DNA from 2 places in the Labrys monachus genome. Region 1 is predicted to be linked to the other one. Evidence: riboswitches for the same ligand, from Rfam matches in the RefSeq annotation. Region 1 holds a riboswitch; the other holds the start of a gene.

Region 1 (7,321 bases):
GAGCGAGCGCACCGTCCCGGCCTTCTCCCGGGCGAACGCGTCCGTCGCCAGCCCGGCGCAGACGGACATCGCAGCATCGATGATCGGCCGGTAGCCGGTGCAGCGGCACAGATTGCCGGCGAGCTGGTCGGTCACGGTCTGCCGCGAGACCGGGCGCGTCCCCTCCTGGTAGAGCGAGAACAGCGACATCACGATGCCCGGCGTGCAGAAGCCGCATTGCGAGCCGTGGTGGTCGACCATGGCCTGCTGGACCGGATGCAGAGCGTCGCCCTCGGCCAGATCCTCGACGGCGACGAGTTCGCAGCCGTCGACCATGCCGGTCAGCGTGATGCAGGCGTTGACGGGCTCATAATGCAGCGCTCCGTCGCGCATCCGGCCGAGCACCACCGTGCAGGCGCCGCAATCGCCTTCGTTGCAGCCTTCCTTGGTCCCGACGGCGCGCTTGGTCAGGCGCAGGTGATCGAGCAGGGTCTCCTTGGGATCGAGCCCTTCGACGGTTTCGATGACGCCCTTGCGCAGATAGCGAATCGACTGGCGCATCAGCTGCCTCGATAGGTTGAGTAGCCATAGGGCGAGACCAGCAGAGGCACGTGATAATGCGTCGGCTCGGCCAGCCCGAAGCGGATCGGTATGGCGTCGAGAAAGGCGGGCTCCGGCAGCACGACGCCATTGGCCCGAAAATAGTCGCCCGCTTCGAAGACGATCTCGTAGCTGCCCGCGGCGAAATCATCGTCCGCGAGAAGCGGCCGGTCGACCCGACCGTCCGCATTGGTGACGCATTCGGCGAGCACCGCGCCGTCGGCGAGGCGGCGCAAGGTCAGCTTCAGGCCGGCGGCGGGCCTGCCGGCGCTGGTGTCCAGGACATGTGTCGTCAAACGGCCTGCCATCGAACGCCTCAAATCGGAGCAACGTCATATTTGCCTCTTTTGGCGGCGGCGAAAAGAGGAGGCGGCAGAATATTCGTCCGACGCTTGCAGATTTGGCCCGCCGGCCGGCCGTTACTCGAAGCAAAGATGCCGATCGGTGGGCCGCCCCGGCCGTCCGGAGGGGGGCCTCCCCCGATCCGCTGCTCCTCAAGCCTGATCGAGCGCCTGGAGGAAATCCTCGACGAGGTCGTCGGCATCCTCGATTCCGGCGGAGAAGCGCAGCATGCCCTGGCGAATGCCCATGCCGAGGCGCTGGTCCTCGTCGAAGCGCTGATGCGTCGTGGTCGAGGGATGGGTCACCAGGCTCTTGGCGTCGCCGAGATTGTTGGAGATCCGGGTCACCCTGAGCGCGTTCGCGACCCGGAACGCACCCTGCTTGCCGCCGGCCACCTCGAAGGTCACCAGCGTGCCGCCGGCCTTCATCTGGCGGCGGGCGAGCGCCGCCTGCGGATGGTCGTCCCGGAAGGGGTAGATCACGCGCTCGACCGCCTTGTGCGCCGCCAGGACATCGGCGACCCGCGCGGCATTGGCGACCTGCTTTTCCACCCGCAGCGGCAGGGTCTCGATGCCCTTCAGCATCACCCAAGCGTTGAACGGGGAGATGGAAGGCCCGGTCTGGCGCAGATAGGTCTGGATGTGGTCGGCGATGAACTTCTCGGAGGCGAGGATCACGCCGGCCAGGCACCTGCCCTGCCCGTCTATATGCTTGGTGGCGGAATAGACGACGCAGGTGGCGCCCAGTTCCAGCGGGCTCTGCAGCATCGGCGTGGCGAAGACGTTGTCGACGACGAGGGAGGCACCGGCATCCCTGGCAATGGCAGCGATCGCCGCGATATCGAGGATTTCGAGGGTCGGATTGGTCGGGCTCTCGAGAAAGAAGACCTTGGTCTCCGGCCGCACGGCCGCACGCCACTGGTCGAGATCCGTGCCGTCGACCAGCGTCGAAGCGACGCCGAAGCGCGGCAGCAGCTCTTCGATCACATAGCGACAGGACCCGAAGAGAGCCTTCGCCGCAACGATGTGATCCCCGGCCTTGACCTGCCCGACCAGCGCCGCGGTGACGGCGGCCATGCCGGAGGCGGTGGCTCGGGCGGCCTCGGCACCCTCCAGCTCGGCCATGCGCCGCTCGAACATGGCGACGGTGGGATTGGAGAAGCGGCTGTAGATGAAGCCCGCTTCGTCGCCCTTGAACCGGGCCTCGGCCGCCTCGGCCGTGTCGTAGACGAAGCCCTGCGTGAGGAACAGCGCCTCGGACGTCTCCCCGAACTGCGAGCGGGATGTGCCCGCATGGACCAGGCGCGTTGCAGGGCGCCAGTTGCGGGGGGATGCGGACTTCGATGAGGGATCGTTCATTTGCGGCATTCCTGTAGCCGCAGTCGAGCGCGAACGCTCTTCCCCACGGCCCCTTTAGCAAGTTGTTTTACGTGGCTGCAAGCCGGCCGGCCCAAATTCACCACGACGAAGCCTGTGATTAGCCCCAAGCATCCATGGCGTCAACGGAAGGTTTCGTCTAGAGCGTTGTGAGTCAAGGTTCGCAGGACCGGGCAGGACGATGCACCGCGTGTCGCCGTTCCCTCGACGGGAAGGGCCGATACGAGGCGTCGCGGCGGGAGGACTTTCCGGGAAAGCCCGCGGGGAGCCTCGATGCCGTTCGGGCGGCGCCTCTTCGTCCGCACGGCCCTGCATGCCGCCCGGGGCGGCCGTCGCAACGTGGATTTCGCCGGAGGCCGGTCACCGGGAAACGGTGAAGATCCGGAACCAACATCATCGCGCTCCCGCAGGGCGGAACGGACATATGATTTCTCGACAGGCAGCTTCCATGCACTCTTCCGGCATCCTGCCCTACCAGGCGATTTCCGCGCTCGTCGAGAAGGGGGCGATCCGCATGGACCGTCCGCTCGCCGACGACCAGATCCAGCCCGCGAGCCTCGACCTGCGGCTGGGCACCAAGGCCTATCGCATGCGCGCGAGCTTCCTGCCGGGCCCGCGCAACACCGTCGCCGAGCGCATCGCCGACCTCGCCTTGCATGAGATCGACCTGACCGAGGGGGCCGTCCTGGAGACGGGCTGCGTCTATATCGCGCCGCTCATCGAGAGCATCGCCATGCCGGACGGCCTGCTGGCGTCGACCAATCCGAAGAGCTCGACCGGGCGCCTGGACGTCTTCACCCGGGTGATCACCGACCATGCCCGCGCCTTCGACCAGGTCGAGGCGGGCTATGACGGCCCGCTCTATGCCGAGATCGGCCCGCGCACCTTCCCCGTGCTGGTGCGCACCGGCTCGCGCCTGTCGCAGATCCGCTTCCGCCGCGGCGACGCGCATATCGCCGACGCCGAGTTGCGCGAATTGCAGCGCCGCATGCACCTCGTGTCGACGCCCGACCCGGACATCGCCGGCGGAGTCGCCGTGTCCGTCGATCTCTCGGGCATCGAGGACGGCATCGTCGGCTATCGCGCCAAGCGCCATACCGCCGTGGTCGACATCGACAGGCGCGCCGCCTTCGACCTGCTCGATTTCTGGGAGCCCATCCGCCATCGCGGCAAGAACGAGATGATCCTCGATCCCGACGAATTCTATATCCTCGCATCGAAGGAAGCCGTGCATGTTCCGCCGGACTTCGCCGCCGAGATGGTGCCCTTCGACCCGCTGGTCGGCGAATTCCGCGTCCATTATGCCGGCTTCTTCGACCCCGGCTTCGGCTATTCGCCGGACGGGCTGGAGGCGGCGCGGGCGGTGCTGGAGGTGCGTTCGCGCGAAGTGCCCTTCATCATCGAGGACGGCCAGATCGTCGGGCGGCTGATCTATGAGCGGATGCAGGAGCGCCCCTCCGTCCTCTACGGCGCCGGCCTCAGCTCGAATTATCAGGGCCAGGCGCTGAAGCTCTCCAAGCATTTCAGGACGTGAGCCCAAGGGTCGGCGGACAGGACTCGCCGGACCTTCCCGTTCCCTGAGCGGGCCGTGCCGATCGGCGGCCGGCGCGCCATCCTTTCTAGAGCGGCTTCACCATGCGGACGCTTTCAGCGGCGAAGCCGCTCTTCTCGTAAAAGTGGAGCGCGCGGCCGTTGCTCGAGAACACGTCGAGCGAGAGCGACCGGTAGCCGTTCTCCCGCGCCCATTCCTCAGCGGACCGCAGCAAGGCCTGCGCCACCCCCCGGCCCTCGGCCGCGTCCACGACGGCGAGCAGGGCGACATAGCCATTGGCCTCGCCGGTGATGCCGTCATGGCCCGGCAAAGCGTGCAGGAAGCCGAGCTTCGCGCCCTCGCCGTCGACCGCGATGACCGTCAGAGCCTCGGGAGGCGGATCCCGGAGATTGGCGGCCGAATATTCGTCCTGGAACGCGCCGATCTCCGCGGCCGTATGGCCAGCCGTCCGGATCCCCGCGGCCAGACGGGCGCCGAGGCCCAGCATGAAGCCGAGATCCTCCGCCCCCTCCACCCTGCGGACAGCGATGCCCATTGTGCCCATTGTCTGCACGGCCTCAGCGATAGGCTGCGGCGATCCCGAGAAAATCCGTCGCCTTGAGCGAGGCGCCGCCCACCAACGCGCCGTCGACATTGTCGACCGCCATCAGTTCGGCCGCATTGGACGGCTTGACGGAACCGCCATAGAGAATGCGCAACTCATGGCCTTCGCCCTCAAGGGCCTCGACCAGGCGCGAGCGGATGAAGTCGTGCACCACCTTGACGTCGTCGACCGTCGGCGTCAGGCCCGTGCCGATCGCCCATACCGGCTCATAGGCGATCACGGTGTTGGCGCCGGTGGCACCGGCCGGCAGAGAGCCGGCAAGCTGGGTGCCGACGACATCGATCGTCCTGCCGGCCTCGCGTTCGGCCTGCGTCTCGCCGATGCAGATGATGGCGACCAGCCCGGCGCGGCGCGCCGCTTCCGCCTTGGACCGCACGAGCGCATCCGACTCCCCGTAGCAGACCCGCCGCTCGGAATGGCCGACGATGACGTAGCTCGCGCCGGCGTCCTTCACCATCTCCGCCGAGACGTCCCCGGTATGGGCGCCCGAGGATTTGGGATGACAGTCCTGCGCGCCGATCTTGATGTGCTGGCCGGCCGCCGCGGCCGCAAAGCGGGAGATGAGCGTGAAAGGCGGGCAGATCAGGACCTCGGCGCGACCGACCTCGCGGGCCGCGACACCGGTGGCGATGGCGTCGAACTCGTTCACCCCCAGCACGAGGCCGTTCATCTTCCAGTTTCCCGCAACCAGCGGGCGGGGCCGAATTGCCGTCATCGCGATCATCCTCTTGTTGTTTTCGCGTGATTAGCAACCTCGTCCGGCATCGGCAAGGATCAATGCCGTCGCGCTGCCCACCGCGATCGCCCCGAGCCCCCGATCCGCCCCGGCAGGAAACTCGTAGACTCGCCATTGCGGCGCTTCATCCCCATCCCTATGATGCGCCCCTTTTCGCCCCGGGGCCATCCGCGCCGGCCGGGCTCCACGGAACAGAACGAACCGCCTATGCTGAGCTCACTTCGCACGACAATGTCCAAAGGCCCCGCCAAGGTCGTCACCGGCGTGGTCATGGCCCTCCTGATCGGCAGTTTCGCCCTCTGGGGGATCGAGGACGTTTTCCGCGGCGGCGGTTCGTCCAACGTCGCTTCCGTCGGCAACACCGAGATCTCGTCGGAAGCCTATATGGAAGCCTATCGCCAGCGCACCGCCGCGATCACGCGGCAGACCGGCAAGGGCATCACCCCAGAGATCGCGCGCGCCTTCGGGCTCGACAAGCAGGTGCTGAACGCTCTCCTCGCCGATGCGACGCTCGACAACCGGACGGTGAAATACGGTCTCGGGCTCGACCAGCAGAAGACCGTGCAGGCCGTCGTCAACGATCCCAACTTCCAGGTCAGCCGGACGCCGGGACAACCGCCGGTGTTCGATCCCGTCGCCTTCCGGCAATTGCTGCAGGAGAACGGCCTGAGCGAGCAGGGATTCTTCAACCGCCAGCGCCAGGTCTATGTGCGCGGACAGCTCGACCAGGCCTTCGCCGAAGGCGGCCCCGTGCCCGTGGCGCTGCAGCAGGCCGTCGCGCGCTACAGCCAGGAGAAGCGCAACATCTCCTATTTCGTTCTGCCGCAGAGCTCGGTGGGCGATGTCGGCCAGCCCGACCAAAAGGCCCTGCAGAGCTATTACGACGAGAACAAGGGATCGTTCCGGACGCCGGAATTGCGGGGGCTGACCTATCTCCTCGTCACGCCGGCGGACCTGGCGAAGCAGGCGAATGTCACCGACGCCGACCTCAAGGCGGCCTATGACAGCCGGATTGCAAGCTACAGCAAGCCGGAAACCCGGGCGATCGAGCAGATCAGCTTCCCGACGCCGGCCGAGGCGAAAGCCGCATCGGACCGCATCGGCTCCGGCCAGACCACCTTCGATGCGCTGGTGACCGAACGCAAGCTCAAGCCCGAGGACGTCGACCTGGGAACCCTCGCGAAGACCCAGATCAGCGATCCGAAGATCGCCGATGCCGCCTTTTCGCTGAAGGAAGGCGCCACCTCCGCGCCGATCCAGGGCGCGCTGACCAATGTCATCCTCAAGGTGACCAAGGTCGAGCCGGCGAACGTTGCGGCGTTCGATTCGGTCAAGGAAGAGATCCGGCAGGCCCTGGTCGCCGAACGCTCCGGCGAGGTGCTGCGCAAGCTCCGTGATGAAATCGACGACGAGCGCATGGGGGGCACGTCGCTCAAGGATATCGGCGCCAAGCTCAAATTGCCGGTCGCTTCCGCAGCGGGGATCGACAGGCAGGGGCGCGACCAGGCCGGCAAGCCGGTCGACGTGCCGCTGCAGGCGCAGGTGCTGCCGGCGCTCTTCAGCACCGAACAGGGCTCCGACCCCGAGGCGATCGACGGCCGCGAAGGCGGCCTGATGTGGTTCTCCCTCGACAATGTCGTCCCCTCGCGCGACCGCAGCCTGGACGAGGCCAAGAGCGACGTGATCGCCGCCTGGGCCGCCGACCAGCGCGTGCAGCGGCTCAAGGACAAGGCCGACGACCTCGTCAAGCAGATGAACGGCGGCAAGGCGCTGGAGGACGTCGCCAAGGGCCTGAACCTGCAGGTGATGCCGGCATGGAACCTCGTGCGCAACGGGGAAAACCAGCCGGTGCCCCCGGCCACCGTCTCGGTGGTCTTCGCCACGCCGCTCAAGGGCTTTGCGAGTTCGCTCGCAGCCAACGGGACCGACCGCATCGTGCTGCATGTCGAGGACAACGTCATCCCCGATGTCGACCTCAAGGCGCCGGAGACCGTCGCGCAGGCCAAGCATATTTCGCAGGGCGTCGGCGAGGACCTGATGAGCGAGTATGTCAGGAAGGTGCAGGCCGACCTCGGCACGACCATCAACCAGACCGCTGTCGACCGCGTCGTCGGTGGTGGAAGCGGGCTCTG
Region 2 (7,321 bases), 1.9 Mb from region 1:
CAGGAGCGGGCCGCGGGACAAGGACGGGTTCATGCCGCGGCCCGCCCGGCCAGCGCGGCCATGAGATCCGACGCAGCGGCATCGGCGGCGAATTCGGCCGCGATGTCACCGTCGCGGACGACGAGGTAGCGATCGGCGAGCGCCTTCAGCTCGTCCAGGTCGCTCGAGGCGATGAGCACCGCGACGCCGCGTGACGCCGCCTCCGCGATGGCGCCGTGGATGACCGCACGCGCCGCGACGTCGACGCCGCGCGTCGGCTCCAGCAGGACGAGGGCGGCCAGCCCGGGAATGGCGAGGCAGCGCGCGATCAGCAGCTTCTGCTGGTTGCCGCCGCTGAAGGTGGCGGCCTCGGCCTGCGGGGCGTAGGGATGCAGCTTCAGCCGGCGCAGCAGCGGATCGAGCGCGCTCGCCTCGGCTCGCCGCCTCAGGATTCCCGCCCGCGAGAACCGCGCCAGCGCGCTCGAGGAACCATTGCCGACGGCGCTCATGGAGAGGAACAGGCCCTCGGCATGGCGGTCCCCGGGGACGTAGCCGACACCGAGCTTCACTGCGGCCTTGCGATCCCCGGCCCGGAAATGCCGCGTCCCTACCCGGATCAGCCCGTCTGCCGGCACCGCGCCGGCCATGCAGGCGGCGAGCCGGAGGGCGCCCGAGCCGACGAGGCCAGCCATGCCGACGATCTCGCCGGCCCGGATGCCGAGGGTCAGCGGCGGCCGTCCCGGTCCCAGGCGCAGCCCGCTGGCCGACAGTACCGGCTCCCCCTGCAGACGGACGCCGCGGTGGCCGGCGGGGACGACGGCGCCGAGCATCGCGCGGACGAGATCCTCGCGCGAATGGGAGGCGATCGCCGCGCCCTCGATGACAGTGCGGCCGTCGCGCAGGACGGTGACATCGTCGGCGAGCGTCTCGATCTCGTCGAACTTATGGGAGATGAAGAGGATCGCCGTGCCCTCGGCGCACAGGCGCCGGACGACGCCGAACAGCCTCTCGGTCTCGTCGCCGTTGAGGGCCGCGGTGGGTTCGTCGAGCACGAGCACGCGGCAGTTCCGGCCGAGGCCGCGGGCGATCTCCAGGAGCTGGCGCTCGCCGAGGGAAAGCGCCGCGACGGGCATGTCGAGATCGAGGGCCAGACCCACCTGTTCGAGCCAGCGCGCGGCGTCCGGCCGCGGCACGAGCGCCGACCGCGCCAGATGCGTGCCCCCCGCCGCCAGGGAGAAGGCCGAAAGGTTTTCGAGCACGGAGAGTTCGGGGAAGAGGCTCAGATGCTGGTAGATCGGCACGATGCCGGCGGCGATCGCCTGGGCGACGGATTGGAACGAGGCGGACCGGCCCTGGATCGCCACGGTCCCGCCATCCGGACGCACTGCGCCGACGATGATCTTGACGAGGGTGCTCTTGCCCGCGCCGTTCTCGCCGAGCAGGGCATGCACCCGGCCGGGCCTGAGCCGCAGGGTGGCGCTGCGCAAGGCGCAGGTCGCGCCATAGTGCTTCTCGATGTCCGTGGCGCTCAGGACGTCGTCAACCAGTGCTTGCATCGACACCTCCCTCCCGGGAAGCAGCGATGCGAGCCGACCGGGGTTGCAGGCTCCGCGCGCCGGGTTTCCCGTTTCGCGCATCGCCCTGTGTCCGGACGATGGAACCCTCCCCCCCTTTTCACAAACGAATTGTTTCGCGCTCATGCATGAGCTAGCCTCATGCATGAAGGAGAGACCGGATGCGAAAAAGGCGTCTGCCGCCCTTGAACGCCCTGCGCGGCTTCGAGGCCTCGGCCAGGCATTTGTCCTTCACCAAGGCGGCGGAGGAACTCAGCCTCACCCAGGGCGCGGTGAGCCGGCAGGTCCAGGAACTGGAAGCCTATTGCGGCGAGCCCCTGTTCCGGCGCATGACCCGCCGGATCGAGCTCACGCCGGAGGGCGAGCAGCTTTTCCGCGTCGTCGAGGCGATGCTCGACGATCTCGAACGGGCCGCCAACCGGTTCGGACGGCGCGACGCCAAGAAGAAACTGACGATCACGGCGCTGCCGACGATCGCGACGGTCTGGCTGATGCCGCGCCTGCATCTGTTCACCAGCCGCAATCCCGATATCGAGGTCAGGATCGTCTCGTCGATCGAGCCGGCCGATCTCCTCGCCACCGACATCGCCATCAGGGTCGGCCGGCTGCCCGGGCGCCACTATGAACGGACGCAGCCGCGCATCGAATTGTCCATGGTCACGCGCTGGGACGGCATCCACGCGGACGAGCTCTTCCCCGACAGGCTCCGCCCGGTCTGCGCGCCCGGCCTGATCCGGCACTCGCCGGTTACGGCCGAGGACCTGGCCCTCTATCCGCTCATCCATACCTCGACACGCCGTTACGCGTGGCCCGACTGGCTGCGTGCCCATGGCATCCGCCATGCCGCCGACGAGGTGCCGAGCCTGCAGTTCGGGCATTTCTTCATGTCGCTCGACGCCGCCCGCCAAGGGCGCGGCATCGCCCTCGTGCCGGATATCATCCTGGCCCATGAAGAGGGCATGCGCGGCCTCGTCGTTCCCCTCGCCGCCGACATCGCGAGCGCGGGCGAATATTACCTTCTCATCCACGAGGCGCGCCTCGACGACCCGTCCGTGCAAGCCTTCCGCGCCTGGGCGATCGAGGAGGCCCGCGCCGTGCGAAAATCTCCCGGCCTCGCCGCCGGGCATGAGCCTGCCCGCCCCTGATCGGCGCCGGGCGGCATGGCGCGACGAGGCATGGCGCGACGAGGCGGGCCGCAGGCATTCCGCGCGCCGTCCACAAAACGTCCACACATTCCTCATAATGCTGCGGCTTGTACCCTCGGCGCCGTGACACTGGCGGGCCCGAATAGAATGCGGGCCCGGCGTGTTTGCCGTCCGTCCTCCTCTTTCCGGATTTCCCCGTCATGATTGACCAGACCACCGCCCCTTCCGCCATGCAGCCGGCGGCTTCCCGCTATGACGGCGTGACGATCCTGCTGCATTGGCTGACGGCGATCCTCGTCGTCTGCCTCTTCGGGAGCGCGCTGATCTGGGACGAGCTGGAACGCGGAACCTGGCTGCGCAAGGGCCTGCAATCGCTCCATATCTCCATGGGCCTGCTGCTCGCCGCCGTGATCCTCCTGCGCATCGTCTGGCGTCTCGCCCGTGCGGACGACCTGCCGCCGGCGGCGACCGGCCTCCAGCACCTCGCCTCCAAGGCGATCCACCTGCTGCTCTATGTGCTGCTGGTGGGACAGGTCGCCCTCGGCTTCCTGTTCCGCTGGGCCCAGAACGAGCCCTTCGCCTTCTTCGGGCTGTTCTCGGTGCCGCGCCTCATCGACATCGACCCGAGCCTGCGCCACCTCATCGGCACGCTGCACGACTACACGGCATGGACGATCATCGGCATCGCCGCCCTCCATGCCGCGGCGGCGCTGGGGCATCATTACGTGCTGAAGGACAGGGTGCTCGGGCGGATGGTGCCGGGCATGTAGGACAGATCGGGTCCCGCGGCCGGGCGGGCGGGACCGCGCGCGCCGTTCGCGCTTCCGATGCCGGCGAGGTCGAAGGGCGTCGTCTGGTAGAGCTCGTTGATCCAGTTGCCGAACAGCAGATGGGCGTGGCTGCGCCATTGGTTCAGCGGCGGCCGACCGGGATCGTCCTGCGGGAAATAGCCGTGCGGAAGGCCGATGGGCTTGCCCGCGGCGAGATCACGGAAATACTCGTCGGCGAGCGAATTCGTGTCGTATTCGACATGGTTGAACATATGGAGCGACCGGTGCGCCGGGTCGTGAAGCAGGCACAGACCCGCCTCGTCCGAATCCATCAGGACCTTCATCCCGCTTGCCGCGGGGATCTCCTCGCGCCGAACCTCCGTCCAGCGCGAGACCGGAATCGAGAAATCGTCGGAGAAACCGCGCAGATAGGCCGACGCCGGCTCCAGCACACGGTGGCGATGCACGCCGAACATCTTGCGGGGCAGCGGGTGCTTGGCCATGCCGTGGAAGTGATGGACGGCGGCCTGGGCGCCCCAGCAGACGTTGAAACACCCGTGCACATGGGTCTGCGTCCAGTCGAAGATGCGGCGCAGCTCGTCCCAATAGGTCACCCCCTCGAACGGCATTGTCTCCACAGGCGCGCCGGTGATGATGAAGCCGTCGAAGCGCTCGTCCCGGACGTCCTCCCAGCTGCGATAGAACGAGATGATGTGATCGCTGGACGTATGGCGCGGGACATGGCTGGTGATCTTGACCAGCGTCAGCTCCACCTGAAGCGGCGAGGCACCGAGGAGCCTGGCGAACTGTGTCTCGGTCCTGACCTTGTCGGGCATCAGGTTCAGCAGGCCGATGCGCAGCGGCCTGATGTCCTGGCGCACCGCATCCGTCTCGCGCATCACCATCACCCCTTCCGCGTCGAGGATGGAGCGGGCGGGCAGGTTGTCCGGAATCTTGATCGGCATCGGTTCTGTCCAGCGGTTCGCGGGCGGGACCGACAGTGGCGAGACCCGTTTCGTTGCCGGTTCGGCCACATCCTCCTTGCGGGAGCGCCACCTTGCTCGGGAAGCAGGTTGGCGTCGGGCGTTGCCCAACTCTTGATGTCGGGCGTTTTCTAGGCGGTTCCGTTCGAGTTTGCAACCGACGACATCGCAGCGGAGCGCGAAAGCCGCAGGGCTGCTTTCCGGGGGAGGAACCGATACCGGGCAGCTATGGCGTCGGCCGGCCGTCGGCCATCCCGATGCGATTTGCCGCCGGCTCCATATCGGCTCGCCAGACCTCGCCCTCGACGCCGTGGCGATGGCGCTCGTTCCGAAAATCGTCATCGGATTCTCCGATCGACATAATCGTATCTTCCCGTTTCCCTCAGATATTCGTCGCCTGATAGGCCTCCTGCCGTCGGAGCGGCTCTTTTGTGCTCCGACGGCAGGATGAAGGAGACCGTCATTGTCAAAGGGGAAAGCTGGCGAGCATGTTCTTGTCGTCGGCGGCAGCTCCGGCATGGGATTTGCCCTTGCCGAAAGACTGCTCGCAGCGGGTATCGCAGTCACGATTGTCGGTAGATCGCCGGAACGACTTGCTCAGGCCCGCGAAAAGCTCGGCAATGCACCGAGCCTGCAAGCGGTTACGGCAGACGCCACGAACGAAGAAGATGTCGAGCGCCTGTTCGGATCGGTCGGCACGTTGCACCACATCGTCTCGACCGCCGCCGACGTGAGTGGTGTCTACGTGCCGCTGGCCGACATGAACGTTGCGACGGCGCGCCGAGCTATCGATTCCAAGGTGGTCGCGCCACTTCTGCTGGCCAAGCATGGCGCTCCGCGCCTTGCCGCCGCCGGATCGATCACCTTAACGTCTGGGATCGCCGCCTATCGCCCTGCGCCAAAAGGGTCGGTCGTGGCCGCCGTCAATGGCGCGATCGAATCGCTCGTCTACGCGCTTGCCGTCGAGCTCGCACCCATACGTGTGAACGCCATTTCACCCGGATGGGTCGATACGCCGATCTGGGACTCGGTCGCCGGCGAAGGGAAGACCGCCGCACTCGAAGCCATGGCCAGGCGCCTCCCGGTCGGCCGGATCGGACAGGCGCGCGACATCGCGCAGGCCCTTGAATCGGTCATGCGCAATGGCTTCATCTCCGGGACGGTGGTCCACGTCGACGGCGGTCAACGTCTGGTCTGACGGCGGAGGTGTTCCCTGGCGGTGGAGAGGAATGCGTCCGTCGCCGGGGATTGAACACGCCGCTGCCGCCACATCATCGTGATCGGCGCTGTCAGGCTCGACCCCGACAAGGGAACGCCGATATGGGCGGGCTGCGCAGCGAGAGCCAATCGAGGAACCAGGGCGCAACCGAGACCTGCCTCGACAAGGCCTCGTATCGAACCGATGCTTGCAAATTCGCCGGCGCGCTTCGGACGTCCTGGCAGCGTCGCCGCGAAAACCTCGTCGAACATCTTCCGGTAGATGCAACCGGGCGGGGTGACCAGAAAGGCCTCGTCGACGAGGTCCTCAGGCTTGATCGACTCCCGCCCGGCCAACCGATGGTTTGGCGGCACGATGATCAAAAGCTCCTCTTCGACCACGGCTTCGCTTCGAACACCTGCCGCTGCCGACGCTTCACCGAAGAAGAAGCTCACATCGAGATCGCCATTTCTGATTCCATTGCGCAGCCCGCCACTGTCTGCCGTTTTCAGCGTTATCTCGACGGCAGGATATCGGCGGCTGAACTCGGCGACCAATTCCGGCAATCGGGTTGAGCAAAGCGTTTCAAGGCCGCCGATGACGAGCTTTCCCGACAGGGTAGCGGAGGTACTCGCAACGGCGGCATAGACTTCGTCAGCAAGGTTGATCAGTTCGCCCGCATAGCCGAGCAGGCGCTCGCCCGCCGGCGTGAGCGTCAGCCCCTTGTGCGAGCGGTTGAAGAGCTTCACACCAAGATCGGCCTCCAGAGCCTGAATCTGTTCCGTCACACTCGATTGGGAAAGATGGACCTGTTCCGCGGCGCGCGTGAAGTTGAGGGTCGCTGCAACTGCGGTGAATGTCTTGAGTTGGCGAAATTGCACGCTTTGCCCCGCAAGAAGACGATGTCGGGAAATTCTAGCACAGCCGTGTTTCGCCGTATCCGACAGTTCTCGCGGCCTGCTGGGAACCATGTTTGAATGAGGTCTGCTTGAGCTCCGACCTCATATCCGCCGCATGGCGCAGGAAGGTCGCCGCCTGACGGTGCGGAATTTCGAACAGATGCCTTCCGGCCGCCGGCATGCGACCCTCTCGGCGTTTTTCCGGAAATGGAGATCGCGCTCACCGCCGCAGAAAAATAGCCGGCAAATCGTGCCCGTTTCCGGCCGACGGCCCCCGGGCCAACCCAGCCCTGACGCGTCTTCGGCCGCGTGTCGGCGCGCCGTCGACGGCGCGCCCTTCATCGCCGAAGCCGGCGCTACTGCGGCAGGAGGACGGTGTCGATCACGTGGATGACGCCGTTGCTCTGGTGGACGTCCGCGACGGTGATGATCGCATGATCGCCCTTGGCGTCGATCAGTTCCAGCTTGCCGTGCTTCTTCTCGACGGTGAGCGATCCACCCTCGACGGTCTTGAGCGTGGCCTTGCCGCCTCCCGCCTTCACGGCCGCCATGAGGTCGGCCCCCGACATCTTCCCGGCAACCACGTGATAGGTCAGCACGGCGGTCAGCGTCGCCTTGTTTTCCGGCTTCAGCAGCGTATCGACGGTGCCGGCAGGCAGTTTGGCGAAGGCCTTGTTGGTGGGCGCGAAGACGGTGAAGGGCCCGGGACCTTCGAGCGTGTCGACGAGACCCGCCGCCTTGACGGCCGCGACCAGCGTGGTGTGGTCCTTCGA

What was found. A riboswitch is a leader RNA that binds a small molecule or an ion and turns the genes downstream of it on or off. The one in region 1 is predicted to bind S-adenosylmethionine.
Region 2: linked by a shared signal. The riboswitch ahead of J3R73_RS05960 (homoserine O-succinyltransferase) and the one ahead of J3R73_RS14880 (O-succinylhomoserine sulfhydrylase) in region 1 are both predicted to bind S-adenosylmethionine.

The regions. Positions count from the first base shown of each region.
Region 1 covers NZ_JAUSVK010000001.1:3,281,781-3,289,101, forward strand. Annotated here, with positions in the region: gene xdhA (xanthine dehydrogenase small subunit) at 1-540, opposite strand, end outside; gene uraH (hydroxyisourate hydrolase) at 540-887, opposite strand; gene J3R73_RS14880 (O-succinylhomoserine sulfhydrylase) at 1,074-2,279, opposite strand; SAM riboswitch at 2,313-2,393, opposite strand; gene J3R73_RS14885 (2'-deoxycytidine 5'-triphosphate deaminase) at 2,746-3,831, shown strand; gene J3R73_RS14890 (GNAT family N-acetyltransferase) at 3,917-4,384, opposite strand; gene tpiA (triose-phosphate isomerase) at 4,407-5,168, opposite strand; gene J3R73_RS14900 (peptidyl-prolyl cis-trans isomerase) at 5,397-7,321, shown strand, end outside.
Region 2 covers NZ_JAUSVK010000001.1:1,357,687-1,365,007, reverse strand. Annotated here, with positions in the region: gene J3R73_RS05980 (ABC transporter permease) at 1-33, opposite strand, end outside; gene J3R73_RS05975 (sugar ABC transporter ATP-binding protein) at 30-1,535, opposite strand; gene J3R73_RS05970 (LysR substrate-binding domain-containing protein) at 1,715-2,698, shown strand; gene J3R73_RS05965 (cytochrome b) at 2,899-3,468, shown strand; partial or broken gene J3R73_RS05960 (homoserine O-succinyltransferase) at 3,522-4,433, opposite strand; SAM-I-IV-variant riboswitch at 4,473-4,577, opposite strand; gene J3R73_RS05955 (SDR family oxidoreductase) at 4,915-5,649, shown strand; gene J3R73_RS05950 (LysR family transcriptional regulator) at 5,634-6,530, opposite strand; gene J3R73_RS05945 (fasciclin domain-containing protein) at 6,905-7,321, opposite strand, start outside.